DNA from 4 places in the Streptomyces sp. NPDC090025 genome. Region 3 is predicted to be linked to each of the others. Evidence: riboswitches for the same ligand, from Rfam matches in the RefSeq annotation. Region 3 holds a riboswitch; each other region holds the start of a gene.
The links. A riboswitch is a leader RNA that binds a small molecule or an ion and turns the genes downstream of it on or off. The one in region 3 is predicted to bind cyclic di-AMP.

Region 1 (7,663 bases), on a different contig from region 3:
AGTGGATCTGGCGGGAGTCGCCAGCCTTCGGCCGCTACCGGGGCACCGACTGGATGCGCGAGCCGTGCCGGAGCTGCGCGCGCCGGGAGGAGGACTTCGGCGGCTGCCGCTGCCAGGCGTTCGCCCTCACCGGCGATCCGGCGCGGGCCGATCCGGCCTGCTCGCTCTCCCCCGACCACGGGCTGATCCGTGACCTCACGGCCGTCCCGGCCGACCCTCCCACCTCTTTGACCTCTCCCACCCCTCTGAACCCCCTGATCCCCCGAAGAGCATCGTGGAAGCGAGTGTGACGTGCAGAAATCCATACGGAGCAACGGCCGTGGGGCGGGCCGGGCCAGACGTCTCGGCACCGGTCTGATCGGCGTGGCGACGGTCGCCGCGCTCGGCTCGACGGCCCTGGCCGGGACCGGCGCCGCGGCGGCCCCGGTGTCGGCCGGCGTGTCCGCGGGCGCCCTGGCGCCGGTCCGGCACGAGGCGGAGTCGGCGGCGCTCTCCCAGGCCGCGGTCGAGAGCAACCACACCGGTTACTCGGGCACCGGTTTCGTCAACGGCGACAACGTTGCCGGGAGTTATGTCGAGTTCACGGTGAACGCGGCGACCGCGGGCACGGCGGTGTTCTCGCTGCGCTACGCCAACGGCACCACCACCGACCGGCCCGCGAACATCGCCGTGAACGGCACCGTGGTGGCGGCGGCCAAGCCGTTCCCGTCGACCGGGACCTGGACGGACTGGACCACGGCCACCGTGACCGCGCCGGTCACCGCCGGGGCCAACAAGATCCGGCTGACGTCGAGCAGCGTGGCCGGGCTGCCCAACCTCGACTACCTGGACGTCGAACTGACCGCGCCGGTCACCGACTACCAGGCCGAGGACGCGACCATCAACCAGGGCGCGGTCGCCTCCAACCACACCGGCTACACCGGCACCGGCTTCGTCGACTACACCAACGTCGTCGGCTCGTACGTGGAGTTCACGGTGAGCGCGGCCACCGCCGGGACCTCCGCGCTGACCTTCCAGTACGCCAACGGCACCGACGCGACCCGCCCGATGGACATCTCCGTGAACGGCACCGTCGTCGCGTCCGGCGTCACCTTCCCGGCCACCGGGGCGTGGACCACCTGGACCGCGAAGAGCGTCAACGCGGCCCTGAAGGCGGGCAGCAACACCGTCCGGGCGACCGCGACCAGCGCCGACGGCGGGCCGAACCTGGACCGGCTGCGGGTCGGCACGGCCGCCGACACCACCGCGCCGAGCCGCCCGGGGACGCCGAGCTGCTCCGGCATCGGCCCGAACGGGCTCACCCTGAGCTGGGGCGCGTCCACCGACGACGTCGGGGTCAGCGCGTACGACATCTACGAGCGCGGCAACAAGCTGGCCGAGGCGCCCGGCGACAGCACGAGCAAGGCGCTCACCGGGCTCGCGCCGGGGACCACGTACAACCTGACGGTGATCGGCCGTGATGCCTCGGGGAACGCCTCCCCGGCGAGCGTGGCGGTCGACTGCACCACCGGGCAGAGCACCGACCCGCTGCCGAGCACACCGGGCACGCCCACCGTGTCGGCGGTGACCTCGACCGGGGCGACCCTGACCTGGGGCGCGTCGAGCGACGACAAGGGCGTGGTGGCGTACGAGATCCGCAGCGGCGCCGCGGTCGTGGCGACCGTCACCGGCGCTCCCCCGGCCGCCACGAAGGCGGTGACCGGGCTCGCCTGCGACGCGCCGTTCTCGCTGACGGTGGTCGCGAAGGACACCGCGGGCGGCTACTCGACGCCGTCGGCGCCGGTCACCTTCACCACCGGGGCCTGCTCCGACAGCGGTGGCGTGCCGGGCTCGCCGGCCGCGCTGTCCAGCGGCTGGACCGTGCCGTGGGGCGTGCACTGGATGCCGGACGGCAAGACCGCGCTGGTCACCGAGCGGGACGGCTTCAAGGTGTTCAAGGTGACGCCGACCGGCACCCGCACCCAGGTGGGTTCGGTGCCCAACACCATGACCACGGACGGCGAGGGCGGCCTGATGGGCGTGGCCGTCGACCCCAACTGGTCCAGCAACCACTACGTCTACTTCATGCACACCGCGTCCGAGGGCAACCGGATCGCCCGCATGACGTACGACGGGACCTCGCTCAGCGGCTACACGGTGCTGCTCCAGGGCATCAAGAAGAACCGCTTCCACAACGGCGGGCGGCTCGCGTTCGGCCCCGACGGTCTGCTGTACGCGTCGACCGGCGACGGCCAGACCCCGGCCCTTGCGCAGGACAAGAACTCGCTCAACGGCAAGATCCTGCGGATGACGACGGCGGGGCGCCCGGCGCCCGGCAACCCGTTCAGCAACTACGTCTACAGCTTCGGCCACCGCAACCCGCAGGGCCTGGCCTTCGACCGCACCGGGCGGCTGTGGGAGGCGGAGTTCGGCGACGCGAGCAAGGACGAGCTCAACCTGATCAAGCCGGGCGGCAACTACGGCTGGCCGACCTGCGAGGGCAACTGCTCGACGTCCGGCATGACCAACCCGAAGGCGACCTGGCCGGTCGCGCAGGCGTCGCCGAGCGGGATCGCGATCGTCCGCAACGTCGTCTACATGGCGAGCCTGCGCGGCGAGCGGATGTGGCGGATCCCGATCACCGGTGACACGGAGTCGGTGGGCACGCCCACCTCGTACTACGTGGGCACCTACGGGCGGCTGCGCACGGTCACCAAGGTGCCGGGCGCGGACCGGCTGTGGCTGACCACGACCAACGCGGACAACAACGGCGGCGCGGCGGACGGCGCGGACAAGATCTACCGGATCGACGTCGGCTGACCCACCCCCACCCCCGTCCCCGCCCATCGGGCCGGACCGGAGCGCGAACGCCGCCCGGTCCGGGATCCCCCCTCGGATCCCGGACCGGGCGGCGTCGCCGTGTGCGGCCCCGCTGGTCCCGGTGGCCCCGGTGGCTCAGTAGGCGCCGAAGACGTTGTCGATCGAGCCGTAGCGGTCGGCGGCGTAGTTGCAGGCGGCGACGATGTTGGCGACCGGGTCGTAGGGGTCGAGCGAGGTCCCGGCCACGTGGTACGCCTGGAAGGTCGGGTCGATCACCTGGAGCAGGCCCTTGGACGGGGTGCCGGCGGCGGCGTTGGAGTCCCAGTCGTTCACGGCCCGCGGGTTGCCCGAGGACTCGCGCATGACGTTGCGGTAGATGCCGTCGAAGGTGCCGGGGATGCCCTGGCGGGCCATCACGTCGAGGGACTCACGGATCCAGCCCTCCAGGTTGTCCGCGTAGCCGTAGGAGGCGGCGGGGGCGGCGGTCGCCGCCTTCGGCGCCGAGGTGGCGACGGCGGGGACGGCTCGGGCGACGGCCGGGGCCACGGTCTTCGCCGCCGCCTTCGCCGCCGCCTTCTTCACGGTCTTCGTGGCCGTCTTCGTGGCGCCGGCCGTGGTGAGCGACAGTTTCTGGCCCGGGTGGATGAGCCCCGGGTCGGCGCCGACCACGGCACGGTTGGCCTGGTAGAGGCTCTTCCATCCGCCGCTCACGGAATACTTCCGCGCGATCTTCGAGAGCGTGTCGCCCTTGACGACCGCGTGCGTGAGCGAGGCGGCCCGCGCCGGAGTCTGCTTTGCGACCGCGACGGTCGAGAGGTGGATCGGCGTGGTCGCCGGTACGGCCGCGGCCGCGGCGCCCGCGCCGGTCAGCGGCAGGGCGAGGGCGGCGCTGCCGGTGAGACCGGCGACGGCGATCCCGCGGGTGAGCGGGGTGTTCCTGGGGCGGCGGTGCTTGCCGTGTCCACGCATGGCGTTTCCTCTCCTGCGCCTGCGAGGTGAGCTGTCGGGTTCGGGCTGGAGATGCCCGGCCGCGCACATGCGCGGCTTCACCCCGAGCCGGTCCCGGAATACCGGGACCGGCGGCGAACCTGGGTCCCCCGCTCCTGCCGGAAGGGTGTGGGTGCGGTCGTTCCGGGCGGCGGCAGGATTCGGCGTTTCCGTCCGGTTGCGAGGTGACGCTATGCGAAAACAAATCTGGAGAACAAGACCGGAATTCGATATCACCAATTGATCTAGAGAGAATTCCAAAAGGATCATTCCGGCCCCGTTCACCGGTGATTCACCGACGTCCTCAACACCGCTCCGCGCGAACGGAGATGACGTCACGGCAGAACGGCCGACAGGGAAAGGCGGACGGGTCCCGAGTGATTCAGATCACTGAATACGGAGCCCGCCCGCCTTACCTATCGATAAACGGACATCATCCGTTTTGTCCCTTAATGCCGGGGGCATTCACGAGCCGGTCCGCGACCGTCCGGGCGGGCTCGCCCATGAGGATCGTGTAGTGGTTGCAGTCCGGCACCAGCTCGGTGCCGAGACCCGGTACCCGGTCCGCCCAGTGCGCCACCAGCTCCGCCGGGTGCATCGCGGGCGCCGCGCCGAGCAGGCCGAGCGGCGCGTGCAGCAGCAGGGCCGGGATGTCGAGCGCCGCCAGGTCCGCGCCGAACGCCGCCTCCCCGGTGAGGAGTTCGCGGCCGTCGTGCCGTACCGCCGCCTCCCGCGCCCGGGACCTGCGGGCCCGCGGAGGGCCGGTGAGGTCGTAGCGCACGTACGCCTCGATGTCCTCGTTCCAGTGCGGCCCGAGCGCCGGATGGGCCCGGAAGAAGTCGACGTACGCCGCGTCGCTCTCGTACGTCAGGGCGAGCCGCGCGATCGCCGGGCCGAGCGTGGCGTCGAGCAGCGCGTCGGGGTCGATGCCCGCGGGGACGGGCATCGGCAGGCCGCCGTCGATCAGGAGCAGCCGGTCGAAGAGTCCGGCCGGGGCCCGGACGGCGGCGCGCAGGGCCGCGTAGGCGCCCATCGACTGGCCGGTCAGGGCGACCGGGCCGCCGTCGCCGTAGGCGCGGGCGGCGGCGATCAGGTCGGCGGCGTGCCGGTCCATCCCGTACGGGCCGGGGACGGCGGTGCTGCCGCCCCGGCCGCGCAGGTCGAGCGCGTACAGGGACCAGTCCGGCGGCAGGTGCCGGGCCACGCCCGCGAAGGACATCGCGGAGGCCGAGATGCCGTGCGCGGCGACGGCGGTGCGCGGCCCGGTGCCGAAGCGCAGCACCCGGAGGGTGGTGCCGTCGTCCACCGTGAGGTCGAGGGCGGCCGGTGCGGGGGTGGTGTCCCCCGACGGGTCCGGACGGGTCGTCATGTGCGGGTGTCTCCTTGCCTGAAGGGCGGGGTGAGGGGCGGGCGTGGGGCGGGCGTTCGGCGACCGGTGGCTCAACCGCCGAGCGCGTGCACCTGGTTGAGCACGGCCCGCATCTGCGGTGCCGACTTCTGCGCGAAGTCGCTCCCGGTGTAGCCCCACCAGTCCCAGCAGCCCTGCGGGTTGGCGCGGGCGACGCTGATGTCGGCCTGCGGGTAGAGGATCACCAGGTCGTTGGTGTCGGCGTACTCGTTGAGGTGGGACTCGCGGGCGAAGCGGTCGCCGACGAACTTGTCGTCGCTGAGGCAGCCGTGCAGGGCGACGACCAGCTTGCAGGGGGCGCCGAGCGCGCAGGAGTCGGGGGTGTAGAGGTAGCTCTTGCCGCCCATGCTGTACCACTGGGCCCAGCCGCCGGGCACGTAGCGGTCCTGGTCGTAGGCGCCGAGGGTGCCGGTCTGGACGGCGGACGGCGGGTTCACCGAGCCGAGCCAGTGGGTGAGCATCTCGCCCTGCGGGTCGTTGCCGCAGTTGATGAGGAACGGGTAGAAGGTGGTGCCGCAGTCGAGCTGCGCGTTCGGGGTGGGCCAGCCGTGTCCGGCCGGGTCGGTGTCGTGGTAGCGGACGCGGGCCCCGAAGTCCCGGTAGAACTGGACGCCTTCGTCGCTGACCCGGTCCCGCACCAGCGGGTCCTTGGTGCCGTGGTAGGTGTAGACGGGCTTGCCGGTGAGGTTGCCGACGGGGTCGATGCGGCCCTCGGCGGACCAGCGGCGGGCGATCTGCTCGATGCCCTCGGGGTCGGTGGAGAGCAGTCCGGTGCCGCAGGCGATGACGCCGGTGACGAGGGCGCCCTTCCCGCAGTAGTAGGGCCCGGCGGCGAAGACGCCCACGCCCTGGAAGGTGCCGGAGTAGGCGACCTGGAGCTGGGAGGCCATGAAGCCGCCGGAGGAGATGCCGGTCACATAGGTGCCGGTGATGTGGAGCCTGGGGAGGGGCCCTTCGCCCGCGTGGGCGGGGGCGGCGAGGCCGAGGACCGCGGCGAGCGCGGTGAGCAGGACCGCCAGTCGGCGGACGAGGGTGGTGCGGCGGAGCGGCGAGGGTCTGGTGCGCATCGTGATCACTCCTGGCGGGGCTCCCGCGCGGCGGCGGGAGCCCGGTGAGGGGGGATGACGGGTCAGCCGGCCGGGGGTGCGATCTCCCGCTTGAGGATCTTGCCGGTGGGACCCTTGGGCAGCGCGTCGGTCAGCCGGACCAGACGCGGATACTTGTACGGGGCGACGCGCGCCTTCACGAACTCGCGGAGTTCGTCGGCGGTGACGGTGCCCTCGTGGCCGGGGCGGAGTGCGACGACGGCGGCCACCTCTTCGCCGAGCTCGGGGTGCGGGGCGCCGATGACGGCGGCCTCGGCGACCGCGGGGTGCTCGTGGAGGACTTCCTCGATCTCGCGCGGGTAGACGTTGAAGCCGCCCCGGATGATCATCTCCTTGGTGCGGCCGACGATCCGGAAGAGTCCGTCGTCGTCACGGACGCCGAGGTCGCCGGTGCGGAACCAGCCGTCCTGGATGACGGCGGCGGTGTCCTCGGGGCGGTTCCAGTAGCCCTTCATGATGTTGTGGCCGCTGACCGCGACCTCGCCGATCTCCCCGTCGGGCAGCTCGGCGCCGTCCGCGTTCTGGACGCGCATCCGCACGCCCTCGATGGGCAGGCCGACGGTGCCCGCGCGGCGCGGCCCCTCGGGGCGGTTGAAGGAGGCCACCGGCGAGGTCTCGGTCAGTCCGTAGCCCTCCAGGAGCGGGGCGCCGAACTCCTTCTCGAAGGCGTGCAGCACCTCGACCGGCAGCGCGGCGCCGCCGGACACCGCGAGCCGCAGGGTGCCGTGGTGGGCGGCGCCCCGGTCGGGGTGGTTGAGCAGCGCCGCGTACATGGTGGGGACGCCCTCGAAGACGGTGATGCCGTCCTGGAGCAGCATGGCGAGTGCCCGGGCGGGGTCGAAGCGGGGCAGCAGGGCGAGGCAGGATCCGGCGGCGACCGCCGCGTTGAGGGCGCAGGTCTGGCCGAAGGAGTGGAAGAGGGGCAGGCCGCCGAAGACGACGTCCTGTTCGGAGAGCCGGAGCAGGCTGCTGTGGGTGGCCTGGACGTTGGAGACCAGGTTGCCGTGGGTGAGTTCGGCGCCCTTGGGGGTGCCGGTGGTGCCGGAGGTGTAGACGATGACGGCGGTGTCGTCGGGGGCCCGGTCGACGACCAGGCCGAGCGGCTCGTGCCCGGCCAGTTCGACGGTCCAGTCACGGTCGGCGTCGAGGACGAGCACGGCGCCGGAGTCGGTCCTGATGTGCTCCCGCTCGCGGTCCTTGAGCAGCGGGTTCATCGGGACGGCGACGGCGCCGACGCGCAGGATGCCGAAGTAGAGCACGGCGAACGCGGGCACGTTGGGCAGGGCGAGGACGACCCGGTCGCCGGGGCCGACGCCCGCGGCCGTGAGGTGGGCGGCGGCCCGGCCGGTCTCCCGGTCGAGGT
Region 2 (7,663 bases), on a different contig from region 3:
GCCCGGACACCGGCGGGAACGCCGGTCAGGACACGGATCCGCGGCTGGCCGCGTTCGCCTGGACCGAGACGGCCGCCCGGCGGCGCGCCGCGGCCGGACTGGTCCGCACGCTGCGGCCGCGAGCCGCCGAGTCCGACCTGCTCGACCTCGCGGGCAACGACTACCTCGGCCTCACCCGGCGCCCCGAGATCACCGAGGCGGCCGCCGCCGCGGCGCTGCGCTGGGGCGCCGGCGCCACCGGCTCGCGCCTGGTGACCGGCTCCACCCGGCTGCACGCGCGCCTGGAACGCGAACTCGCCGAGTTCTGCGGCTTCGAGGCCGCCCTGGTCTTCTCCTCCGGGTACGCGGCCAACCTGGCGGCGCTGACCGCGCTGTCCGACCGGGACGGGATCGTCGTCTCCGACGCGGGCAACCACGCCTCGATCGTGGACGGCTGCCGCCTCGCCAGGGCCGAGACCGCCATCGTCCCGCACGCCGACCCGGCCGCCGTCGCCAAGACCCTCGCCGCCCATCCCGGCCGCCGGGCCCTGGTGGTCAGCGACTCGGTGTTCTCGGTGGACGGCGACCAGGCGCCGCTCGGCGCCCTCGCGGCGGCCTGCCGGGCGCACGGCGCGGCCCTGGTCGTGGACGACGCCCACGGCTTCGGGGTGCTCGGCGACGGCGGGCGCGGCGCGGTGCACGCGGCGGGCCTCGCGGGCGCGCCCGACGTGGTGGCGACACTGACCCTGTCCAAGTCCCTGGGCAGCCAGGGCGGCGCGGTGCTCGGCCCGGCCCGGGTGATCGAGCACCTGGTCAACGCCGCCCGCACCTTCATCTTCGACACCGGTCTCGCCCCGGCCGCGGCGGGCGGCGCGCTCGCCGCGCTGCGCCTGATCGCCGCCGAACCCGGCCTGGCCGGACGGGCCCGTACGGTCGCGAGCACCCTGCACCGGCGGCTCACCGAGGCCGGGCTCACCGCCGTACGGCCCGACGCGGCCGTCGTCTCGGTGCGCGCCCCCGGCCCGGCCGAGGCGCTGCGCTGGGCCGCCGACTGCCGGGAACTCGGCCTCGGCGTGGGCTGCTTCCGGCCGCCGTCGGTGCCCGACGGCATCTCCCGGCTGCGGCTCACCGCCCGCGCCGACCTCACCGGTGCGGAGATCGAGCGGGCGGTCGCGACGATCGTGCGGACGGCGCCGGAGGGCGCCCGCTGAGCCGGGCGGCGTCCGGCCCCTCGGGCCGGGCCGGTTGTCAGTGGGGCTCGCTAGCTTGATCGCATGAGTTCTTCGCTGAGCGTGTATCTGATCGATCCCAAGGCGGCCCGGGCCCTGGTGGGTTCCGGCGACCAGTCGCTGCTCGACGTGGTCCGGGAGAACTTCGCGGCGGACCTGGCGTCGGACGACGACTGGTTCTCCGCGGAGATCGAGGACGGCGCGCCCACCGCGTTCGAGGCGCTGACCGCGGTGGTGCGGGGCGGGCCCTTCGAGGCGGCGCGGCACCACTCCTTCCCGTACGGCTACGCGTACAAGCGGCTGTGCTCGCTCACCGGTTCCTTCCTCGACAACTCGGCGTTCTCGCCGTTCCGCGGTGACTGGCTGGAGGTCGTCGACGAGGGTCTGACGGCGCTGCGGATCACGGCGGTGTCGGTGGCCGAGTTCGGCTACGGAGGCGGGCTTCCGCAGCCGATACCGCGGGACGACCTGCCGCGCTGCGGCGAGTGGACCCACGAGCAGTGCCTGGCGGCACTGGAGCAGTTCGAGCGGACGAAGGAGGCCGGGCACGCGCCGCCGCTCGACCCCGAGGTGGTGGCGGCCGTGCGGGACGTGACGGGCTGGCTGCGGCACGCGGCGGCGCGGCCGGGCTTCGGGGTGATCGGCTTCGTCTCATGAGCGGGGCGCTGCGCCGGACGGCGGGCCGACGCCCGGGAGTCCCCGACCGGTGCGGGCAGGAACGATCCGGTCGCCCGTCGGACGCTTCACCGCTTCGGGCGACAGATATCCGTATATCTGGTGGATCGCCTCCCGCGGGCCCGGCATCGGTGGCAGTCTGACGCGCAGTGCAGTCCGGGCGTCGCCCGGTGGGAAAGGGACGGCGTCGCCATGGCAGACCTCCAGGAAGCAACCGTCACGCTGCCGAGCGACCCCGCGTCGGTCTCCGTCGCGCGGCGGTACGTCGCGGAGGTGCTGTCCTCCTGGGGCCTCGGTGACGCGACCGGTCTGGCGGACACGATCCGGCTGATCGTGTCGGAACTGGCGACCAACGCCGTACAGCACACCTTCGGGCAGTCGCCCACCTTCACGGTCGACCTGCGTCTGGAGGAGGACGAGCGGCTGCGGATCGGGGTGACCGACAGTCACCCGCGCTGGCCGCAGCGGCTGCCGGCCGCCGTCCAGCAGGACAACGGGCGCGGGATGGTGATCATCCGCTCGCTCGCGGCGGAGGCGGGCGGCAGGCTGTCCGTGACGCCGACCCCGGAGGGCGGCAAGACGGTGTGGATCGCGCTGCCGTGGCGGGCCGTGGTGCCGAGCTGACCGCAGCACCGGACAAGGCGCCCGGACGTGTAGGGCCCGGAGGCTTGGGGCCCGGAGGCCCGGGGGCCCGGGGGCCCGGCGGCCGGGTGCTCCTGGGACGGGAGCAGCGGGCCACCGGGCGTCCCGGTGGACGGAGCGGGTCAGCGGACCCGGCCGTAGTAGACCTTCGACGACCAGATCCGCTCCAGCTTCACCCAGGAACCCGTCTTGGGGGAGTGCCAGATCTTGTTGTCACCCGCGTAGATACCGACGTGGTAGACCCTCCCGCCGGAGTGGAAGAAGACCAGGTCCCCCTTCTGCCTGCTGCCCGACGAGATGTGCCGGGTCTTGTTGTACTGCTGCTGCGCGGTGCGGGGCAGCGTCTTGCCCGCCTTCTTGTACGAGTAGAGCGTGAGCCCCGAGCAGTCGAACCTGGTGGGTCCGGCCGCGCCGTACTTGTAGGGCGATCCCTTCTTCGAGGCCGCGATGTTCAGCGCCTTGTTCGCGTAGGACGTGGCGGCCTGGGCCTCCGGCGCCGCTCCTGGGGCGAGCAGCGTGCCGCCGACGGCGGCGAGGGTGAGAGCCGAGACGGCTCCGGCCCGGGACAGCAGGGACGGGACATGTTTCTGCGCAGTCATGCGCAACCCTTCGTCAGCCGCCTGCGAAGGATGACCTGTCGGGTTCGGGCTGGCGAAGTTGCCCGGCCGCTCGCACGGCTTCACCCCGAGGAACGTCCGCACTGCTCGGACGTCCCGTACTGCTCGGGTCCTCCACTCCTGCCGATCCACTCCTGTCGACCAGTCGTCCGGGACGGCGGCAGGACTCGGCGTCCGCCCGGACCGCCCCGCCGTGGGTGGCGGGGGCTTGTCGTCGACGAGGATCTTGACCCACGGGCAGGGCGAAATCCGAGCTGAAACGGCGATATGTGAGGCTCCTCACGACTGATCCATTCGAGTGGACAGTCAGGTTTCGCGATCTTCGGAGGTTTGGCCGACGAGCCTCCCACCAGCGGCGGAACGCAATATTCCGCCAAATGCGTCTACCTGTTGCGCAACTCTCGGGGATCCTCTGTCGACAGATCGACTACACCGAACGGGGGAGGGAATCTGCCGCTCCGGTGCTCCGTGTGGACCTCGACACGACACGCGTGACTGTCAACTGGCCCTGACTTCGCGGAGGGTGACCCGGTCCGATCGGCGGGCTCCGTCCAACACCCTGAGCGCACGCGCCAATGCCTCCGCGTGGACCTCGCTCTCGCCCCGCAGACGCATGAGGGTGAGCGCGTCCCGCAGGGCCGATGCGCGCCCGACCAGGGCCTGGGCCGCCCGGAGCGCCCCATAGGTATGCGAGCTCCTGGATGGATTGATCCGCCCGAGCAGGTCGACGACTTCGAGGTGGGCGTCGACGAACTCGCCCTCGGCGCGGGTCAACGCGGGCAGCGGCGGGCGCGTCGAGCACCGTCGTACGGCTCAGCTCGGCGTCGATCAGAGCGCGGTCCCGGCCGGTGTGCCCGGCGAGCAGCCCGATGGCCAGCTCCCGCTGGCGCGGCAATTCCCCGGCCTGGATGCCGAGATCGCTGTGCCGGCCCCGCAACGGCTCGTCGAGCGACGGCTCCTGGAGCACGATCCGGGCGCCCGGCAGGGCGAGGCGCCGCCCCGGGGTGCCGGCCGCGAGCAGCACGATCCGCTCGGCGAGCAGCTTCTCGTACGGGTCGAGGGTGCAGGGGTCAGCCGACCGGGGCCGCCGCCGGGGCTCCGGACGGCGCCGGGGTGCCGGTGTCCGGCGTGCCCGGGGATCCGGCCGACCGGCCCGCCGCGCGCCGACCGCCGATCAGCACGGCCGCGAGACCGGCCGCCGCCCACAGCGCCAGGATCAGCAGCGGCGTCCCGGCGCCCGCCCCGTCGAAGGACGACACCGAGCGCAGGGCGGTGCCCGCCGCGCCCGGCGGCAGCCACTGGCCGAGGGTGCCGACCGGCGCGGGCAGCAGCTCGGGCGCGCTGGTGATGCCGGAGAAGGGGTTGCCGAGCAGCACCATCAGGACCGCGCCGAGGCCGATGCCCGGCTTGCCGACGAGCGCCGCGATGCCCGCGATCGCCGAGCCGACGGCGAGCACGGTGAGCGCGAGCACCCCGGCCTCCGCCCACCAGGCGCCTTCGAGCGCGCCGAGCCAGCTGTCGGCCAGGCTCGCGCCGACCACGCCCGCAAGGAGTGCCGCCCCGAGCAGCGCGAGCGCGGCACGGGCGCCGCGCAGGCCGAGCAGCGTCGCCACGATCCCGGCCGCGGCCCCGGCCATGACCAGCGGCAGCAGCCCGGCCCCGAGCACCGCGCCGCGCGGATCGGCGGCGGGCGCCGGGACGACGTCGGTCACCTTGGGCACGGCGCCCGGCGGCAGCTGGGCGGCGACCGCCTCCTTCAGGAGCCCCGCGACCACCGGGCCCGCGGCGGTCGCGGTGAGCAGCTCGGGCCCCTGCGGGGTGACCACCACGGCGCCGTACACGGTCCGGTCCTCGATCGCGGCCCGGGCGGCGGCCGCGTCCGGGTAGCGGTGCACCTCGAAGGCGCCCTCGTGCGCGGCGAGCCGCTGTTCGAGGGCCGAGGTCGCGGTGGCGGGCCCGGCCACCCCGAGCGGCAGGTCGCGGGGCGCCATCCGGGCGGCGGGCCAGGCGAAGGCCCACAGGGCGAACGCGACGACCACCGGGACGAGCAGGATCACCGCGACGGTCTTCCGGCGGGCGACGGAGGCGGCGGCCGCGGCAGGTGCGGCGGTTGCGGGCATGGTGGAGCTCCCTCAATCAAAGAGAAGGATCGTTCGTTTTACGTGTTCCTCACTCTCCGCAGGAGTGTCGACGTTGTCAAGAATGAATGTTCGTTTTACGTTGGAGGCATGGCTCGTGTCTCCCAGGAACATCTCGACGCCCGCCGCCGCCAGATCCTCGACGGTGCCGCGCGCTGCTTCGCCCGCAACGGCTTCCACGCCACCTCCATGCAGGACGTCCTCGCCGAGGTGGGCCTCTCGGCCGGTGCCGTCTACCGCTACTTCGCGGGCAAGGAGGAGCTGATCGCGGCCATCGCCGACGAGGCGTTCGCCGGGATCCACGGCGCGTTCGAGGAGGCGTCCCGGCAGTCCCCGCCGCCCACCCCCGAGGTGCTGCTCGGCGCGGTGCTGCGACTGTTCCTGGAGGAGCGCATCCCGGGCGCCGACCGGCGCGCGTTCGCCCGGCTGATCCTCCAGGTGTGGAGCGAGACGGCGCGCGACGAACGGCTCGCCGCCAGCCTCCAGGACGGCTTCGACGGGATGCGGGTGCTCTGGACGAAGATCGTCGACGGCTACCGGGAGAGCGGCCTGCTCGCCGCCGACGTCCCCGCCGAACACCTGGCCCGCACCCTGATCGCCGTCGCCCAGGGATACATCGCCCAGCAGGCGCTGTTCGGCGACATCGACGTCACCATGCTGGAGGACGGGCTGCGTGGCCTGATGTCCATGTCGGTGTACGGCTCAGTCACCATGGACCCGCAAAGCGCGAGTTAACGCGTCGGAAAAACTTCCGCCCTAACGTGCAATGTCTGACGGGCGGCCCATCGACCCAGGTCAACAGAGTGTTGAAGCTGGGTAAGGTCCGCTGCTGTCCGGGGGAGCCCCCGGTGGACGTTTGTGAGGTGGAAGCGTGCAACTCAGCCCACACGAGCAGGAACGCCTGCTCATCCATGTCGCGGCCGACGTGGCCGAGAAGCGCCGGGCCCGTGGCGTACGCCTCAATCACCCCGAGGCCGTCGCCCTCATCACCGCGCACGTCCTGGAGGGCGCCCGGGACGGCCGTACCGTCGCCGAACTCATGGCCACCGGCCGCAAGGTGCTGACCCGCGACGAGGTCATGGACGGCATCTCCGAGATGATCCACGACGTCCAGGTCGAGGCCACCTTCCCGGACGGGACCAAGCTGGTCACCGTCCATGACCCGATCGTGTGAAGGCGGGCCGTCAACGATGATCCCCGGCGAAATCCTTTACGGGGACGGCCCGGTGGCCCTCAACGAGGGGCGCCCCGTCACCCGGCTCACCGTCCTCAACGCGGCCGACCGGCCCGTCCAGGTCGGCTCCCACTACCACTTCGCCGAGGCCAACCCGGGCCTCGACTTCGACCGCGCCGCCGCCCGCGGCCTGCGCCTGCACATCGCCGCGGGCACCGCCGTGCGCTTCGAGCCGGGCGTCCCGGTCGAGGTCGAACTGGTGCCGATCGCGGGCCGCCGGATCGTGCCGGGGCTGCGCGGCGAGACCGCAGGACCGCTTGACGGTGCCGCCCAGGCCGCCCCGGCCGCCCAGTCCGTCGGCGCGCCCGCCGCCGACCCCACCGCCCCCGAGACGAACGGAGGCGACCGTGCCTGAGCTGCACCGCGCCGTGTACGCCGACCTGTTCGGCCCCACCACCGGCGACCGCATCCGGCTCGCCGACACCGATCTGCTCGTGGAGATCGAGGAGGACCGCTCCGGCGGCCCCGGACGCGCGGGCGAGGAAGCCGTGTTCGGCGGCGGCAAGGTCATCCGCGAGTCGATGGGCCAGTCCCGCACCACCCGCGCCGAAGGCGCCCCGGACACCGTCATCACCGGCGCCGTCGTCATCGACCACTGGGGCGTCGTCAAGGCCGACATCGGCATCCGCGACGGCCGCATCACCGCCCTCGGCAAGGCCGGGAACCCCGACACCATGGACGGCGTCCACCCCGACCTGGTCATCGGCCCCGAGACCGAGGTGATCGTCGGCAACGGGCGGATCGTCACCGCGGGCGCGGTCGACACCCATGTCCACTTCATCTCGCCGACCGTCGTCGACCAGGCCCTCGCCACCGGCGTCACCACCCTCGTCGGTGGCGGCACCGGACCCGCCGAGGGCACCAAGGCCACCACCATCACCCCCGGGCCCTGGCACATGGCCCGGATGTTCGAGGCGCTCGACACCTTCCCGGTCAACATCGGCCTGCTCGGCAAGGGCAACACGATGTCCCGCGACGCCATGCACTCCCAACTGCGCGGCGGCGCCCTCGGATTCAAGATCCACGAGGACTGGGGCGCCACCCCCGCCGTCATCGACGCCTGCCTCGACGTCTGCGAGGAGACCGGCGCCCAGCTGGCCATCCACACCGACACCCTCAACGAGGCCGGGTTCGTCGGCGACACCCTCG
Region 3 (7,663 bases):
CGGGCTGGCTCGCGCCCGACGAGCCGATGGCGCTCGCCTCGATGCGGGCCCGCGCGACGGCCCGTGGCTTCGCCGCCCGCGGCTTCGGCAAGCCCGGTTCGCGGGCCGTCGGGGAGTACGAGGCGTTCGCCACGACCCTGGCGTTCCTCCGGCACCGGGCCCGCCGCGGCCAGATACCCGGGGACTTCACGGCCCGCGAGCAGGAGCTGCTGCACCACCTGTGGGAGCGCCGCCAGGTCGCGTCGCCCGCGCTCACCTACGCGGCCCGGGCCACCGGCCAGGTGTGGGTGCCGCCGCAGTACCTGGACTACGGCGGCTACAACCCGTACCGGAGCTAGTGTCCTGGGCGGAAGCGGGGGCTCACTCCTCCGACGCCGCCGTCAGGGTGGCCAGCTCCGTGTCCGTCAGGGTCAGGTCGGCGACCGCGAGCAGTGCGGGCAGCTGCTCGACCGTGCGGGCGGAGGCGATCGGGGCGGCGACCGTCGGCCGGGCGGCGAGCCAGGCGAGCGCGACCGTCGCGGGCTCGGCGCCGTGCGCCTCGGCGACCGAGTCCAGCGCGGCCAGCACCCGCAGGCCCCGCTCGGACTCCAGCAGCTCCGTCATCCGCGGGGCGCGGACGCTGTCCACCGTCCTGCCGGGGCGGTACTTGCCGGTGAGGAAGCCGCTCGCGAGACCGAAGTACGGCACGGCCGCGAGCCCGCCCGCCGCGACCGTGTCGAGGAGCGGGCCCTCGTAGGTGGCACGGGAAATCAGGTTGTAGTGCGGCTGGAGGGCCACGTAGCCGGTCAGGCCCTCGGCCTCGGCGAAGTCGAGGGAGGCCCGCAGCCGCTCGGGGGAGATGTTGGAGGCGGCGACGGCCCGCACCTTGCCGTCCTTCACCAGCTGGTCGAGGGAGGTGACGATCTCCTCCACCGGCACGGACTCGTCGTCGAAGTGCGAGTAGTACAGATCGAGGTGGTCGGTGCCGAGGCGGCGCAGCGACTCCTCGACGGCGGCCTTGATGTTCGTCGCGCCGAGTCCCTTGTACTTCGGGTGCCCGCCGACCTTGGTGGCGATCAGGACGTCCGAGCGGTTGCCGCGCGAGGCCAGCCAGCGGCCGATGACGGTCTCGGACTCACCGCCCTCGTTGCCCTCGGCCCAGGCCGAGTAGACGTCGGCGGTGTCGATGAAGTTGCCGCCCCCGGCGACATAGGCGTCGAGGACGGCGAAGGACTGCGCCTCGTCGGCGCTCCAGCCGAAGACGTTGCCCCCGAGAGCGAGCGGGAAGACGTGCAGGTCGGAAGCGCCCAGACGGCGAAGAGAGGTCATGCGGAGTTGCAACCCCCGCCCCGCCGGGCCTATTCCGTCCCACCAGGCCCTGCCTGGGTCAGACCCCGGAGGGGGTCAGACCGACAGGCCCTTGGAGCGCAGCCAGTCCGCCGGGTCGATGCCGTCGCCGGACGGGGTGTGCACCTCCAGGTGCAGGTGCGGGCCGGTGACGTTGCCGGTGGCGCCGACCCGGCCGATGGTGTCGCCGGTGCCGACCGACTGGCCCGCGGCGACCGTCATCGAGGACAGGTGGCAGTACCAGACCTCGGTGCCGTCGGAGAGTTCCAGGACGATCCGGTAGCCGTAGGCCCCGGACCAGCCCGCCGACTTCACGGTCGCGCCGTGCACCGCCTTGACCGGGGTGCCGGTGGGGGCGGCGAAGTCCAGACCGGTGTGGTGGCCGGAGGACCACATCGAACCGGCCTCGCCGTAGGTCGAGGTGATCGTGTACGAGGAGGTCGGCAGGGCGTAGCTGGCGGCGAGCTTGGCGAGCCGCTCGGCCTCCGCCTTCGCCCGGGCCTCCGCCTCGGCCTTCTTCTTCGCCTCGGCCGCCGCCTTCGCCGCCGCGTCCGCCTTGGCCTCGGCCTCCGCGGCCGCCTTCTCGGCGGCGCGCTTCTCCGTCTCGGCCTTCTCGGCGGCGTCGGCCGCGGCCTGCTGCTGCTCGGCCTGCTGGAGGATCCGGGCGCGCAGCGCCTCGCCCGCGTCGGCCGCGGTCCTGGTCTCGGTCCTGGTGGCCGTACCGGCGGCGTGGCCCGCGCCCGCCCCCGTACCGGCGCCGTGGGCGGAGTCCACGACCTCGGTGGTGGTGTAGGTGAGCGCGGTGAGCGGCTGGGTGGCGCGGTTGCCGCCGACGGCCTCGTCGCGCGCGGCGTCGGAGTCGTCCGCTCCGAGCAGGGCGCCGACGCCGGGCAGATCGCCCGGGGCGGGCAGGTCGAGGTCCGGCAGCGCTATCGAGACCGGGGGCTTCTCCTGGGCGGTGGCCAGACCGCCCGCGCCCACGGCGGCGATGACGCCGACGCCGAGCACGGTGGAGGAGCGGGCGAAGTTGGAGCGCTGCTTGACGATCCGGTGGCGGCCGCCCGAGCGGGCGTCGCCGCGCAGGGAGTCCTCGGTCGGGTTCCAGCCGTCCTCCGCGGCGGGCGCGGAGGTGTCCCAGGGCTCCCCTGCTCCGTCCGGGCCGCCCGTCGGTCCAGAAGTTCCGAAGGGGGCGAAGGGGGTATGCGGAGCGGGGGTGTTGGACGCCACGGAGGCGTTCTCCTTTCCTTCCTTCTCGCCTACCGGGTTAGCTGACGGGTTCGGAGCAGGAAGGTCTCCTACGGGCAGTGCCGCACGGGTGCGGCGGGGCCCGATTCACCCCAAGTGGTGGTTCCCCGGTTCCCTTTCGGAATTCGGCGCACGCGCACGGTGCCGTCTCTTGCGACGGCTGGGACGACCGCGCTGCGTTATCGAACGTTAATAGACTCGGCGCTCCGATTCCAAGCCGTTCCCCTTGATCATTCGCTGAATTGGGAGGGATTGGTCCGAGTTGACCCCCACTCAGGGCAAGGTCAGCACCAAAGCCCGAATCTGACGTTACGTCAATTGTTATCGGAGCGACACCCTTCGACTACGACCCGTCACGGGCCCCCTGGCACCACCGGCATGGTCCGCCGCCGCTCCGGCTGACCCGCCGCCGGACGCCCCACCGCGAGCAGCGCCATGTCGTCCGTCGTCCCGCCGTCCGTGTGCCGCCGCACGTCCGCCACCAACGCGTCGAGCAGCTCCTCGGGCCCCGGGAAGATCCGGCCCCCGAGCCGCTCCGCCGGGTCGTAGAACACCCCCTCGGCGTCCCGCGCCTCCGACAGACCGTCCGTGTAGAAGAGGAGGGTCGCGCCCTGCGGGTACGGCGTCACGTCCGCCCGGTCCGGCCAGGCCGCCAGCTCCCCCATCCCCAGCGGCAGCGCCGCCTCGCTCGGCCGCAGCACCCGCAGCGCGCCGTCCGCGTGCAGCAGCATCGGCTCCGGATGCCCCCGGTTCACCACCCGCACCACCCGGTCGCCGCCCGGGATCTCGGCGAGCACCGCCGTCGTGAACCCCTCGAAGGCGTCGAGCCCGGCCCGCCGGGTGCCCTCCCGGGCCAGCGCCCGCTCAAGGCGGGCCGCCACCCGCTCCAGGGTCGGCTCCTGCTCGGCCGCCTCCCGGAACGCCCCGATGACCACGGCCACCGCCTCCACCGCCTCGAGCCCCTTGCCCCGCACGTCACCGACCACCAGACGCACCCCGTAGGGGGTGTCCTGCACGGCGAACAGATCACCGCCGATGAACGCGTCCGCCTGCGCCGCCTCGTACCGCGCGGCGATCTGGAGCCCGCCGATCCGTTCGGCCGGCGCGGGCAGCACCGCCTTCTGCGCGGTCTCGGCGATCACCCGCGCCGACGCGAGCCGTTCGCCGCTGCGCAGCACCACCCGGTTCACCAGCAGGGCGAGCACCGCGACCGTCGTCACCGTCAGCGTCTCGGTCAGCGAGGGGATCTGGTCCGAGGTCCCGTTGTAGAAGTGCAGCCCCACGCTGGCCAGAACCGCGGCGATACCCGTGATGAGGGTGGTGCGGGTGGGAAAGAAGGGGGCGGCGATCAGCGGCGCCGCCACGAACATCGGCGACGCCGTGTACGTGGCCGGGGTCGACACGTCGAAGACGACCCCGCCCACGATGATCAGCGGCGGCAGCGCCCGCAGGAAGCGCCGGGCCCCCGGGTACGGCGGCACACCGCCGCCGTACCCGCCCCGCACCACCGCTCGCGCCACCTGTGCTCGCCCGCTCCCTGGTCTCCGCACCCCTGGGGGTGCCCGGCCGCCGCCGTGCTCCGGACCGGACCGCGCCGCCGTGATCGCGCCACCGCGATCACCCCAGGGTGCCGTCAGGCCGAGCCGGTCGGCGACTCCTCCTCGGCCGACTGGCGTACGACGCCGGCCACCGCCGAAGCCTCGGCCAGCCGGCCGCCCCTGGCCAGGGCCGCCATCCCGGCCGCGCACCCCACCCCCACCGCGCACAGCGCCAGCCACGGCACCGCCGACCAGCCCGTCACCCCGAGCAGCACGCCCGTCCCCAGGTTCCCCAGGGTGATCCCGATCCCGCAGACCGTGTTGTAGAGCCCGTAGTGGGTGGCCACCCAGCGGCCCCCGGACAGCGCGACGACCGTGTCCATCTCGTACGGGTAGAGCACCGCGTTCGCCACCGCGAGCACCGCCGCGCACAGCAGCAGCCCCACAAGCGCCCGCCCCAGCACCGCAGGGACCAGGAACGCGGCCCCCATCAGGCCGAGCCCGAGCACCAGACACCGCTCCCGGGACAGCCGGGCCCGGCACCAGGCGGTGATCCGCAGCTGCCCGGCGAGCGCCACGAGCGCCGACACGACGAACAGCGCGGTGGTCGCGGCCGTGCCCCCGGCGGCGAGCGGCAGCGCCAGATAGACCTGGAACGACAGCACGTACGAACCGGTCATCGCGAGCGAGAACAGCCAGAAGACACGGTTCGCGAGGACCGTACGGAACTGCCCGCGCCCTTCCGCCCGCCCCGCCGCCCGCGCCTCCGCCGGTCCCTCCGCCGGTCGCTCCACCCGCCCCGCCGCCGTACCGCCGCCCTTTCCGGTGGTCGGCAGATGCCGCAGCTGTACGCCCGTGAGCACCGCGAACAGCAGCGCCGCCACCACGCACGTCAGCCGGAACGACACCCCGGTCAGCGCCACGCCCACCAGCGGCCCGAGCAGGATGCCCGCCTGGTAGTACACGTTGAACAGGGCGAACGCCCGCACCCTGCGCGCCTCCCCGGCCTCGGCCGCCAGACAGGCCCGCACCGCCGGATTGAACAGCGCGCCCGCGAGACCGGTCGCCAGCGAGGCGGCGAGCAGCGCGGGCAGCGACTGCGCGAAGGCGAGCGCGCCGAAGCCGACCGTCCGCAGCGCGCACCCGGCGACGATCAGCGGCTTGAACCCGAGCCGGTCCGCGAGCGCGCCGCCGACCAGGAACATCCCCTGCTGGGAGAGGTTGCGGGCGCCGAGGACCAGACCGACCGACCAGGCCGCCATGCCGAGCCCGTCGGCGAGATGGGCCGCCAGGTACGGCATCAGCATGTAGAAGCCGAGGTTGATGGTGAGCTGGTTGAGGAAGAGCAGCCGGACGGCCGGTTCGAAGGTACGGGTCTGGCGCCAGATCCCGCCCTCGGCGCGGGCCTCCACCGCCTCAGCCGTCGCCCCCGCCCCCGCCCCCGCCCCGCTCATCGGGCCTCCTCCCGGGCGAAGGACCCGGCCACGGAGCCCGCCACGGCCACGGAATCGGACCGGGCACCGGACCCGGCCCCGGGCACGGCCTGCGGGTGGCCCGCCCGCTCCAGCGCCCGCCGCGTCCAGCCGTCGACCGGCGCGCCCTCCTCGTACGGCGCGGGCTCGGCCCGTACCGGACCGTCCAACAGCCCGTGCCGGGCACAGAACTCGTCGTTGAAGACGGTGTCGAAGTACCGCTGCGGCCCGTCCGGGAAGACGGCCGCGATCCGGGTGCCGCGCGGCCGGGTGCGGGCCAGCCAGCCCGCCACGAGCGCGACCGCGCCGACGCTCCAGCCGCCCGTCGCGAACTGCCGGGCGGCGAGTCGGCGGGCCGCCCGTACCGCTTCCGCCGGACCCACCCAGTGGATCTCGTCGAAGGCGCCGTGATCGACGTTGCCGGGGTGGATGGAGGAGCCGAGCCCGCGCATCAGCCGGTCCCCGGCCGGGAGTCCGAAGACGGTGGAGCGGATCGAGTCGACCCCGACGAGTTCCAGGGCCGGGCTGCTGGTCGCGCGCAGCGCGCGGGCGATACCGGCCGAGTGGCCGCCGGTGCCGACCGCGCAGACCAGCACGTCGATCCGGTCGAGCTGCCCGGACAGTTCGGCGGCGAGCCCGGTGTAGGCGGCCGGGTTGTCGGGGTTCCCGTACTGGTCGGGCCACCAGGCCCCCGGGAGTTCCCCGAGGAGTTCGGTGACCCGGTCCATCCGGGCCCGCTGCCAGCCGCCGTCCGGGCTCGGCTCGGGCACGACGTGGACCCGGGCGCCGTGGGCGGTGAGCATCCGCTCCACGATCGGTTCGAGACCGGGGTCGGTGACGACGTGCACCGGGTGGCCGTGCAGGATCCCGGCGAGCGCGAGCCCGAGGCCGAGGGTGCCGGAGGTCGACTCGACGATCGGCGCGCCGGGCCGCAGCGCGCCGCGGCGGCGGGCCTCCTCGACCATGTGGAGCGCGGCACGGTCCTTGATGCCGCCGAAGTTGAAGCCTTCGAGCTTGGCCCAGTAGCCGGAGCCGGGCCGAGCACCGGGGCGCGGAGGGCTTGTGGTGTGGTCGTCGTCGAGCCAGAGCACCGGAGTGTTGCCGACGGTCTGACCCGCGACGGAGAGCAGGGTGGCGGGATGCGTCATGGTGATCGTCCCTAGGGGTGAGGTGAACGGAGCCTGAGGTCGGTGGGTGAGGTCCGACCCCGGCTCAGTTCCGGTCCACCCCGAGGGCGATGAGCAGCGCGCCCGGCGTCCGGTCCGGCCCGGCCCGTTCCCGTACGCACGGGGTACGGGCGGCCGTCGGGAACACCTCGTCGTACGGCAGCACCACCACGCCACCGCCGCCGCCCGCGTCCGGCACGGACGGCGAGGCGCCCGGTGCCTGGGCGGGCAGGTGCGCGTCGAAGGACCAGCCGTCGTCCGGGTGGCCGCAGCCGTGCGACGGCACGTCGGGGGCGTACTCCGTCCCCGGGCCCGTGACGACCACCGGGGCGGGCGCCGCGGCACCGGTGAAGCGGGGCAGCTCGTGGCCGTGGCCGTGCCCGCCGTGGCAGACGCCCGCGATCAGAGCGACGAGCGCGAAGCACAGGAGGAGGACGGCGGGCACCCGCCGTCCTCCTCCTGCTCCTGCCACTCCTACCGCTCCTGCCACTTCTGCCGCACTCCTCGCCACGCCCGCCACATGATCACCGCACGCTCACCGCACGACCACCGCATGATCACTGATGGTGCGCGTGAGATTACGGGGAGGAGTCACCGCTCCGCAAAGGGACGGGCCGGGATCCGGCCACCCGCCGCGGCCCTCACAGGTTGCGCTCGGCGAACACCGCCATCGCGTCCCGGACGAGGACGGCCGTGCCCTCGCCGTGCCGGTCGTAGTTCTTCGTGAAGCGCGGGTCGTCGACGTACATCTGGCCGAGTCCGACCAGGTACTCCTTGGTCGGCTTCGTCGTGATCGACAGCCACTCGTAGTGCCTGCGGGTGATCGCCTGCACCTCGTCGCTGTCGGCGGCCAGCCCGGCCCGCGCCGCCTGCCCGTAGTCACGGGCGATGGCGACCTGCCGGTCCTTGAACTCCT
Region 4 (7,663 bases), on a different contig from region 3:
GAGGGCAACGACCACCTCGACATGCTCGCCGGATTCGGCGTCATGGGCCTCGGACGGCACCACCCCGTCGTCCGCCAGGCCCTGCACGACGTCCTGGACGCCCAGCTCGCCGACCTCACCCGCTTCGACTGCCCGCCGCTGCCCGGCCTGCTCGCCGAGCGGCTGCTCACCCACAGCCCGCACCTCGACCGGGTGTTCTTCGGCAACAGCGGCACCGAGGCGGTGGAGACCGCGCTCAAGTTCGCCCGGTACGCCACCGGGCGGCCGCGGATCCTCTACTGCGCGCACGCCTTCCACGGGCTCACCACCGGCTCGCTCTCGGTCAACGGCGAGAACGGCTTCCGGGACGGCTTCGCGCCGCTCCTGCCGGACACCGCGATCGAGCTCGGCGACCTCGACGCGCTGGAGCGCGAGCTGCGCAAGGGCGACGTGGCAGCCTTCGTGGTGGAGCCGATCCAGGGCAAGGGCGTGACGGAGGCCCCGCCGGGCTTCCTGCGCGCCGCCCAGGAGCTGCTGCACCGGCACGGCGCGCTGCTGATCGCCGACGAGGTGCAGACCGGGCTCGGCAGGACCGGCGACTTCTACGCGTACCAGCACGAGGAAGGGGTCGAGCCGGACCTGCTCTGCGTCGCCAAGGCGCTCTCCGGCGGCTATGTGCCGGTGGGCGCCACCCTCGGCAAGGACTGGATCTTCAAGAAGGTCTACTCCTCGATGGACCGGGTGCTCGTCCACTCGGCCAGCTTCGGCGCCAACGCGCAGGCGATGGCCGCGGGCCTCGCGGTGCTCTCGGTGATGGAGTCCGAGGGCACGGTCGCGCACGCCCGCCGGATGGGCGAGCTGCTCATCGGGCGGCTGCGCGAGCTGGTCCCGCGCTACGAGCTCCTGAAGGAGATCAGGGGCCGCGGCCTGATGATCGGCATCGAGTTCGGCCGGCCCAGCTCGCTGGGCCTGCGCAGCCGCTGGACCATGCTGCAGGCGGCCCGCAAGGGACTGTTCGCGCAGATGGTCGTGGTGCCGCTGCTCCAGCGGCACCGGATCCTCACCCAGGTGTCCGGCGACCACCTGGAAGTGATCAAGCTGATCCCGCCGCTGGTGATCGACGAGCGGGACGTCGACCGCTTCCTGGCCGCCTTCACGGCGGTGATGGACGACGCCCACGGGGGCGGCGGGCTGATGTGGGACTTCGGGAAGACCCTGGTGAAGCAGGCGGTCGCGCAGCGCTGAGCCGGGCGCCCCCCGATCGGTACGGGGGCGCCGGACTTTTGCCTCTGAGGCAAGAAAATTGCCTCAGAGGAAAGTTCCTGGCGGAATGTACCCATGGACCGAGTCCCCGACGTCCCACCGGACGTCCTGCCCGGAGGACTGCCCGACGGGCTGCCCGATGTCGCCCCGCAGCTGCGCGCGCTGCGTCGGCGGCGCGGGCTCACCCTGGAGGCCGCCGCCCAGCGGGCCGGGCTCTCCCCGGCCCACCTCTCCCGCCTGGAGACCGGCAACCGGCAGCCTTCGCTGCCGATGCTGCTCGCCCTGGCCCGTATCTACGGTACGACGGTCTCCGAGCTGCTCGGCGAGGTGGCGCCGGAGCGCGACCCGGTGATCCGGGGCGCGCGGGCCGAGCCGGTCGAGGCCGACGGCTGGGTCTACCGGCCGGCCGGAGCCGCGGGCCGGGCCATGCAGGCGCTGCGGGTGCACGTGCCGTACGCCACCAGCGCCGACATCGTCCGGGTCCACCCGGGCGAGGAGTGGCTCCACGTCCTCGAAGGCCGGGTGCGGCTCGCGCTCGGCGACGCCGTGCACGTGCTCGAACCGGGCGACGGCGCGCACTTCGACTCGTTCACCCCGCACCGGATCGGCGCCGCCACCCGCGGCGGCGCCGAGCTGCTGTTCGTGCACACCCTGCTGCAGAGCCCCGTCGCCGAGCTGTGCCTCGGCGGCAGGGGCTCGACACACCCCGGAAAGGACTGACATGTCCGAGAAATCCGCACCGGTCACCGGCGAGGAGCGCGGCGAGGGCAAGTTCCCCAAGGGGCTGGTGCTCCGGCTCTTCGCCTATCTGGTCGCCGGCCACCTCTTCGCCGCCTTCCTCTACCTGCTGTTCGCCATGGGCGCGCAGAACCAGTAGTCCCGCCGGGGCGCGGCCTCGCTCACGCCTCCGTGAGCAGGTGCTCGCGCAGTCGCTCCAGGGTCTTCGGCGCGAGCTGGAGGCCCTCGGTGAGATAGGCGCCGACCGAGCCCCAGGTCTCCTCGATCATGTCGAAGGCGCCGCGCAGATACTCCACCCGCGCGTCGAACAGCGGCGCGAGCAGCTCCATCACCTCGGGCGACATGGCGTCCGGCGCGGTGGAGCTGCGCTGCACCTTGTAGCGCCGGTGCGGGGCGTTGGACTTCACGTAGTCCGCCTCGATCGCCGACCGGTCCACGCCGACCGCGAGCAGCGCGATGGCGATCGCGAGCCCGGCCCGGTCCTTCCCGGCCGCGCAGTGCATCAGGGCGGGGACGCTGTCCTCGGCCATCGCGTGCAGGATGCGGCTGTGCTCGGCCGTCCGCCGGACGACCATCTTCCGGTACGACTCCGTCATCCGGGCCGCGGCCTTGCCGTCGCCCAGGATCTCGCGCAGCTGCTGGATGTCACCGTCGCGAACCAGCCGCCAGAACTCCTTGCCGTCCGCCGGGTCGTTCAGCGGTATGTTCACGTTCCGCACACCCGGAAGATCCACGTCCGGACCCTCCACCCGGACGTCCGCCTCGTTGCGGAAATCGAAGACGGTGTGCAGGTCGAGGGTGGTGAGGAAGGCCGCGTCCGCGGCAGTGGCGTGGGCCAGGTGGCCGCTGCGGAAGAGCCGGCCCGGGCGGACGGCCCGGCCGTCGGAGGCCGGCAGTCCGCCGAGGTCGCGGAAGTTGCGTACGCCGGTGAGTTCGGGCTCGGTCGTGGCTTGTGTCACGGTTGCTCCTGGTCGCTCGATCGGTTCCTGGGGCAATCATCACGGCTGGTGAGCCCCGTCCGCACCCCCATCGGACTGGAATGGGTGATCTGTCCGGATTGGGTGATTGTGTATAAGCCGCCCTGTTTCCAGGGGAGATGAGCGCGGCGGCGTGAGGAGCGTCATAACCGTGACGGACCGTGGTTGATCATCTTTTCCAAATTCCCCCCGGCAAAGGGAAATCGAGGGACCGTCATCGACGGAGGGTGACGGGAATTCCGGCCGGAATTCAGCTGCCACCGAAAACCAGGCAACCCGTGGCTTGTTCCCGCCGTCCCGGCTCGTCTAGCGTCGCGCTCAATCCGGTCGGACCGCCGAATCCTGCCGCCGACCGGAATCCGCACCCACCCGTACCAGGCAGGAGCGGGGGACCCAGGTACCACGCCGATCCCTCGAAGCTGAGACCGAGAAGAACGGCTCGGGGTGAAGCCGCGCGACCGCGCGGCCGGACATCTCCAGTCCGAACCCGACAGCTCACCTCGCAGGCGACGGAGAGGAATTCGCCATGCCCGCGAAGGGTAAGCACCGCCGTCCCAAGGTCAACCCGATCACCCGCGGGTTCGTCGCCGCCGGTACCGGAGGCGCCGTCGTCGCCCTCCCGCTCATCGGCGCCACCGGCGCGCACGCCGCCGAGCAGGCCGCCCCGGCCGCCGCTCCCCGCCAGGCCGTCGCCGCCGCCGTGCCCGCCGCCGCCCCGAAGGCCGCGGCCAAGACCCCGGCCGCCGAGCAGTACACCGTCGTCCGCGGCGACTACCTGTCCAAGATCGCCGTCGAGCACCAGCTCACCGGCGGCTGGCACAAGCTCTACCAGGACAACCGCCAGATCGTCGGCGAGAACCCCTCGCTGATCCTGCCCGGCATGAAGCTCACCCTCGGCGGCAAGAACACCGCCAAGGCCCCGGCCAAGGCCGCCGCGCCGAAGGCCGCCTCCGCCGAGCGCTCCACCGCGTCCGCCAAGAGCGGCTCCGCGAAGAACGGCGACGAGGCCCCGAGCCGCGCCTCGCGCGGCGCCGACCGCTCCTCGGCGTCCTCCGCCGCGGACTCCGCTTCCTCTTCCTCCTCGTCGGCGTCGTCGAACTCGTCCGCCGCCGGCACGGCCTCCTCCTCCGGCTGGGTCGCCCCGGTCGACGGCGGCATCTCCACCCCGTACCGCGCCTCCGGCTCGATGTGGTCCTCCGGCTACCACACCGGCGTCGACTTCATCGCCTCCTCCGGCACCACCGTCCGCGCGGTCGGACCCGGCACCGTCTACTCGGCCGGCTGGGGCGGCTCGTACGGCAACCAGGTCGTCATCCAGCACGCCGACGGCACCTTCTCGCAGTACGGCCACCTCTCCTCGCTGTCCGTCTCCGCCGGCCAGACCGTCAGCGGCGGCCAGCAGATCGGCCTGTCCGGAGCGACCGGCAACGTCACCGGACCGCACCTGCACTTCGAGATGCGGACCGGCCCGGAGTACGGCTCCGACATCGACCCGCTGGCCGCGCTGCGCCAGCACGGCGTGGGCATCTGATCCCGGATCAGCCCGCCACGCGGACACCCCGGAGGCCCGGCACCCTGTGCCGGGCCTCCGGCACGTCCGGCGTGTCCCCGATGTATTCCGGCTTGGCGAAGTCTTTATCGGTGGCATATGTCACCCGCCGTCAACCCCTCCTTACGGTCGCGTAGGTCACATCCCGCGAGGAAAGATGTGCTCCCGTGGCAGACGATTCGAGATCAACAGACAGCAGCGCGATCGGGTCGTACGCGGCGATCGGTGACAGCTTCACCGAGGGCGTCGGGGACCCCGGGCCCGATGGGACGTACGTCGGCTGGGCGGACCGGTTCGCGGTCCTGCTCGCCGACGAACTGCCGGAGGCCGAGCACGACGACTTCCGGTACGCGAACCTCGCCGTGCGGGGGCGACTGCTCGACCAGATCGTCGCCGAGCAGGTCCCGAGGGCGAAGGAACTCGCCCCCGACCTGGTGACCTTCTGCGCCGGGGGCAACGACATCATCCGCCCCGGCACCGACCCCGACGACGTCGCCGAGCGCTTCGAGCGCGCGGTGGCCGACCTCAGCTCCGCCGTCGGCACCGTCATGGTGACCACCGGCTTCGACACCCGTGACGTGATCCTGCTCAAGCACCTGCGCGGCAAGATCGCCACCTTCAACGGGCACGTCCGCGCCATCGCCGACCGCTACGGCTGCCCGGTGCTCGACCTGTGGTCGCTGCGGTCCGTGCAGGACCGCCGGGCCTGGGACGACGACCGGCTCCACCTGTCGCCCGAGGGGCACACCCGGGTCGCGCTGCGCGCCGCCCAGGTCCTCGGGATGCGCGTACCGGCCGACCCCGAGCAGCCCTGGCCGCCGCAGCCGTTCCGCGGCACCCTCGAGGTCCGCAAGGACGACATCCACTGGGCCCGCGAATACCTGGTCCCGTGGATCGGGCGCCGGCTGCGCGGCGAGAGCTCCGGCGACCACGTCGAGGCCAAGCGCCCGGACCTGCTCCCGCTCTGACCGGACCGGCTCAGAGCAGGGGCAGGGTGCGGGCCGTCCCGGGCCGGGGGAACAGGCCCGGGACCGCCGCCGGAGCGGGCACCGGGACCCGCGCCGGGACGCGTTCGAGGACACCGCCCGCGAACACGTCGTACAACGGCAGCGTCTCCAGGTGCACATAGCCGATGTGGCAGTCGCACACCGCGAGCGGGCACGGCCGCGGCCGCAGCGCCGCACGGTACGAGCCGTCGTACAGATTGCCCAGCTCGGCCGGGACGAAATGGCAGCGCCGCACCGTCCCTTCGCCGTCGACGGAGATCACCGACTCGCCCGTCCGGCACGGCAGCCCGGCCGAGGCGTGCGGCTGCCTGCTGAACGGGAACAGCGGGTCGAGCTCCGTCCAGGCAGCGGCCTCCGCGTCGGTGTAGGTGTGCCCCTCCGCCGCGTTCACCCACAGGTACACGTGCTCCGGCAGCTCCGCACGCAGCCGCACGGCGTGCTCGCGGTGCTCCGGCAGACCGACCACGCCGACGCTGAACCGCACCCCGCGCCCGGCCAGCTCCCGGCACTTGCCGAGGAACCGCTCGTACGGCGTCTGCCCCGGATGGAAGGTGCACCACAGGGCCGCCTTGGTCAGGTCGGCCCCGTCCAGCCACTCCGTACGGCAGCTGAGATTGGTCTGGATCGCCACCCGCTCGACCTGCGGCAGGTGCGAAAGCTCGACGACCGTCCGCCGGTACCAGGACCGCACCAGGCCCTCGCCCCACGGCGTGAACAGCACCCGCAGCCGGTCGTCCGAGCGCTCGGCCACCCAGCCCGCGAACCGTTCGAGGGCCGCCCGGTCGGCGCGCAGCCGCTCCGGGCTGTCCCGCCGCTTGGCGAACGGGCAGTACGGGCAGTCGTAGTCGCAGGAGGCCAGCGGCCCCCGGTAGAGCACGGTCAGATCCATCCCAGGGCCCCGCTACTTCGTCTCGTACGCGGCCATCGCCGCCCGCACCGGCGCCGAGAACAGCTCGGGCCCGAGCCCGTCCGAATACGCCAGGCCCTCCGGGGACAGCCGCAGCAGCCCCGCCGGGGCGCCGGTGTCCAGCCAGCCGCGCGCCTCGAAGCGGGCCAGCTCCTCGGCGAAGTCCGTGAACGGCGAGCCGCCGCCGAACCGCTCCGCGTAGTCGGCCAGCGCCATCCCCTCCGCCTGCAGCAGCGACTGCAGCAGATGCCGGCGGCGCGCCTCGGCGGCGTCGACCGCGCGCCCCACCTCGGCCCGGGAGAAGTCGGCCGTCTCCGTGTAGGCGTCGACGATCGAGCGGATCTCCCGCATGTCGACGGCGTAGTCGAAGGAGTAGTGCAGCCGCGAGGTGTACGAGCGGGCGCCGCAGCCCAGGCCGATCATGCCGTCGGTCTGGCAGGCGTAGTCGTCGGCGCCGAGCGCCGGCGCGTCGGTGCGCCGGAACATCCGCATCGACACCTGGGTGTAGCCCCCGGCGAGCAGCCGGTCCCGGCCCGCGCGGTACAGCCGCAGCCGCCGCGCGTCCCAGTCCGCGTCGGACTCGGCGGCGGCGTGCGCCCCGTCGCCCTTGCGGCCGAGACCGGTGAGCGGCCGCACGTACAGCGGATACAGATACAGCTCCTCGGGCGCCCAGGCGAGCGCCGCGTCCAGCGAACGGCGCCAGGACTCCTCGGTCTGCCCGTCGATGCCGTAGATCAGGTCGATGTTCAGGACCGGCACGCCGACGTCCCGGATCCGGCCGAGCGCCGCCTCCACGTCCGCCCGGCGCTGCGGGCGCACCGCGGCCCGGGCCTCCGCCTCGACGAAGCTCTGCACGCCGATGCTCAGCCGGGTCGCGCCGCGCTCGGCGAGCACCGCGAGCCGGTCGGCGGTCGCCGTGGCGGGCGAGGTCTCCACGGACAGCGGCACCGCCCGCAGATCGGCGCCCATCCGCAGCTCGGCGATGTCGCACAGCCGGGTCAGCTCGTCGGCGGTCAGGAAGGTCGGCGTGCCGCCGCCGAAGGCCGCCGTCGCGAACCGCACCGGCGCCGCGTCGCCGAGCGCCTCGCGCACCGCCGCCGCCTGCCGGTCGAGCGCGTCGAGATAGCGGGTGGTCAGCCCGTCCGGCGCGCCGATCCGGGTGAACAGGTTGCAGAACCCGCAGCGCACCTCGCAGAACGGGATGTGCGCGTACAGCGACAGCGCGTCCTTCGGCTGGTCCGCC

Region 1: linked by a shared signal. The riboswitch ahead of ACIPXM_RS19375 (LysM peptidoglycan-binding domain-containing protein) and the one ahead of ACIPXM_RS33615 (M23 family metallopeptidase) in region 3 are both predicted to bind cyclic di-AMP.
Region 2: linked by a shared signal. The riboswitch ahead of ACIPXM_RS28755 (C40 family peptidase) and the one ahead of ACIPXM_RS33615 (M23 family metallopeptidase) in region 3 are both predicted to bind cyclic di-AMP.
Region 4: linked by a shared signal. The riboswitch ahead of ACIPXM_RS27225 (peptidoglycan DD-metalloendopeptidase family protein) and the one ahead of ACIPXM_RS33615 (M23 family metallopeptidase) in region 3 are both predicted to bind cyclic di-AMP.

Annotation. Positions count from the first base shown of each region.
Region 1 is NZ_JBIVFL010000007.1:324,911-332,573, forward strand. Features, by position in the region: gene pqqE (pyrroloquinoline quinone biosynthesis protein PqqE) at 1-290, shown strand, start outside; gene ACIPXM_RS19370 (PQQ-dependent sugar dehydrogenase) at 292-2,799, shown strand; gene ACIPXM_RS19375 (LysM peptidoglycan-binding domain-containing protein) at 2,935-3,768, opposite strand; cyclic di-AMP (ydaO/yuaA leader) riboswitch at 3,772-3,932, opposite strand; gene ACIPXM_RS19380 (alpha/beta fold hydrolase) at 4,220-5,155, opposite strand; gene ACIPXM_RS19385 (PHB depolymerase family esterase) at 5,227-6,261, opposite strand; gene ACIPXM_RS19390 (long-chain fatty acid--CoA ligase) at 6,324-7,663, opposite strand, start outside.
Region 2 is NZ_JBIVFL010000015.1:120,750-128,412, reverse strand. Features, by position in the region: gene ACIPXM_RS28770 (8-amino-7-oxononanoate synthase) at 1-1,190, shown strand, start outside; gene ACIPXM_RS28765 (hypothetical protein) at 1,254-1,865, shown strand; gene ACIPXM_RS28760 (ATP-binding protein) at 2,076-2,507, shown strand; gene ACIPXM_RS28755 (C40 family peptidase) at 2,648-3,124, opposite strand; cyclic di-AMP (ydaO/yuaA leader) riboswitch at 3,128-3,325, opposite strand; gene ACIPXM_RS28750 (hypothetical protein) at 3,641-3,925, opposite strand; partial or broken gene ACIPXM_RS28745 (ATP-dependent Clp protease proteolytic subunit) at 3,981-4,109, opposite strand; gene ACIPXM_RS28740 (ABC transporter permease) at 4,213-5,262, opposite strand; gene ACIPXM_RS28735 (TetR/AcrR family transcriptional regulator) at 5,371-6,015, shown strand; gene ACIPXM_RS28730 (urease subunit gamma) at 6,152-6,454, shown strand; partial or broken gene ACIPXM_RS28725 (urease subunit beta) at 6,471-6,776, shown strand; gene ACIPXM_RS28720 (urease subunit alpha) at 6,862-7,663, shown strand, end outside.
Region 3 is NZ_JBIVFL010000022.1:22,423-30,085, forward strand. Features, by position in the region: gene ACIPXM_RS33605 (PrsW family intramembrane metalloprotease) at 1-338, shown strand, start outside; gene ACIPXM_RS33610 (aldo/keto reductase) at 361-1,308, opposite strand; gene ACIPXM_RS33615 (M23 family metallopeptidase) at 1,384-2,553, opposite strand; cyclic di-AMP (ydaO/yuaA leader) riboswitch at 2,565-2,712, opposite strand; gene ACIPXM_RS33620 (PP2C family protein-serine/threonine phosphatase) at 2,925-4,091, opposite strand; gene ACIPXM_RS33625 (MFS transporter) at 4,205-5,563, opposite strand; gene ACIPXM_RS33630 (PLP-dependent cysteine synthase family protein) at 5,560-6,729, opposite strand; gene ACIPXM_RS33635 (hypothetical protein) at 6,794-7,192, opposite strand; gene ACIPXM_RS33640 (TipAS antibiotic-recognition domain-containing protein) at 7,389-7,663, opposite strand, start outside.
Region 4 is NZ_JBIVFL010000014.1:7,700-15,362, reverse strand. Features, by position in the region: gene ACIPXM_RS27245 (aspartate aminotransferase family protein) at 1-1,224, shown strand, start outside; gene ACIPXM_RS27240 (helix-turn-helix domain-containing protein) at 1,318-1,962, shown strand; gene ACIPXM_RS27235 (DUF6126 family protein) at 1,964-2,119, shown strand; gene ACIPXM_RS27230 (tyrosine-protein phosphatase) at 2,142-2,939, opposite strand; cyclic di-AMP (ydaO/yuaA leader) riboswitch at 3,314-3,479, shown strand; gene ACIPXM_RS27225 (peptidoglycan DD-metalloendopeptidase family protein) at 3,484-4,488, shown strand; gene ACIPXM_RS27220 (SGNH/GDSL hydrolase family protein) at 4,674-5,474, shown strand; gene ACIPXM_RS27215 (STM4011 family radical SAM protein) at 5,485-6,402, opposite strand; gene ACIPXM_RS27210 (STM4012 family radical SAM protein) at 6,415-7,663, opposite strand, start outside.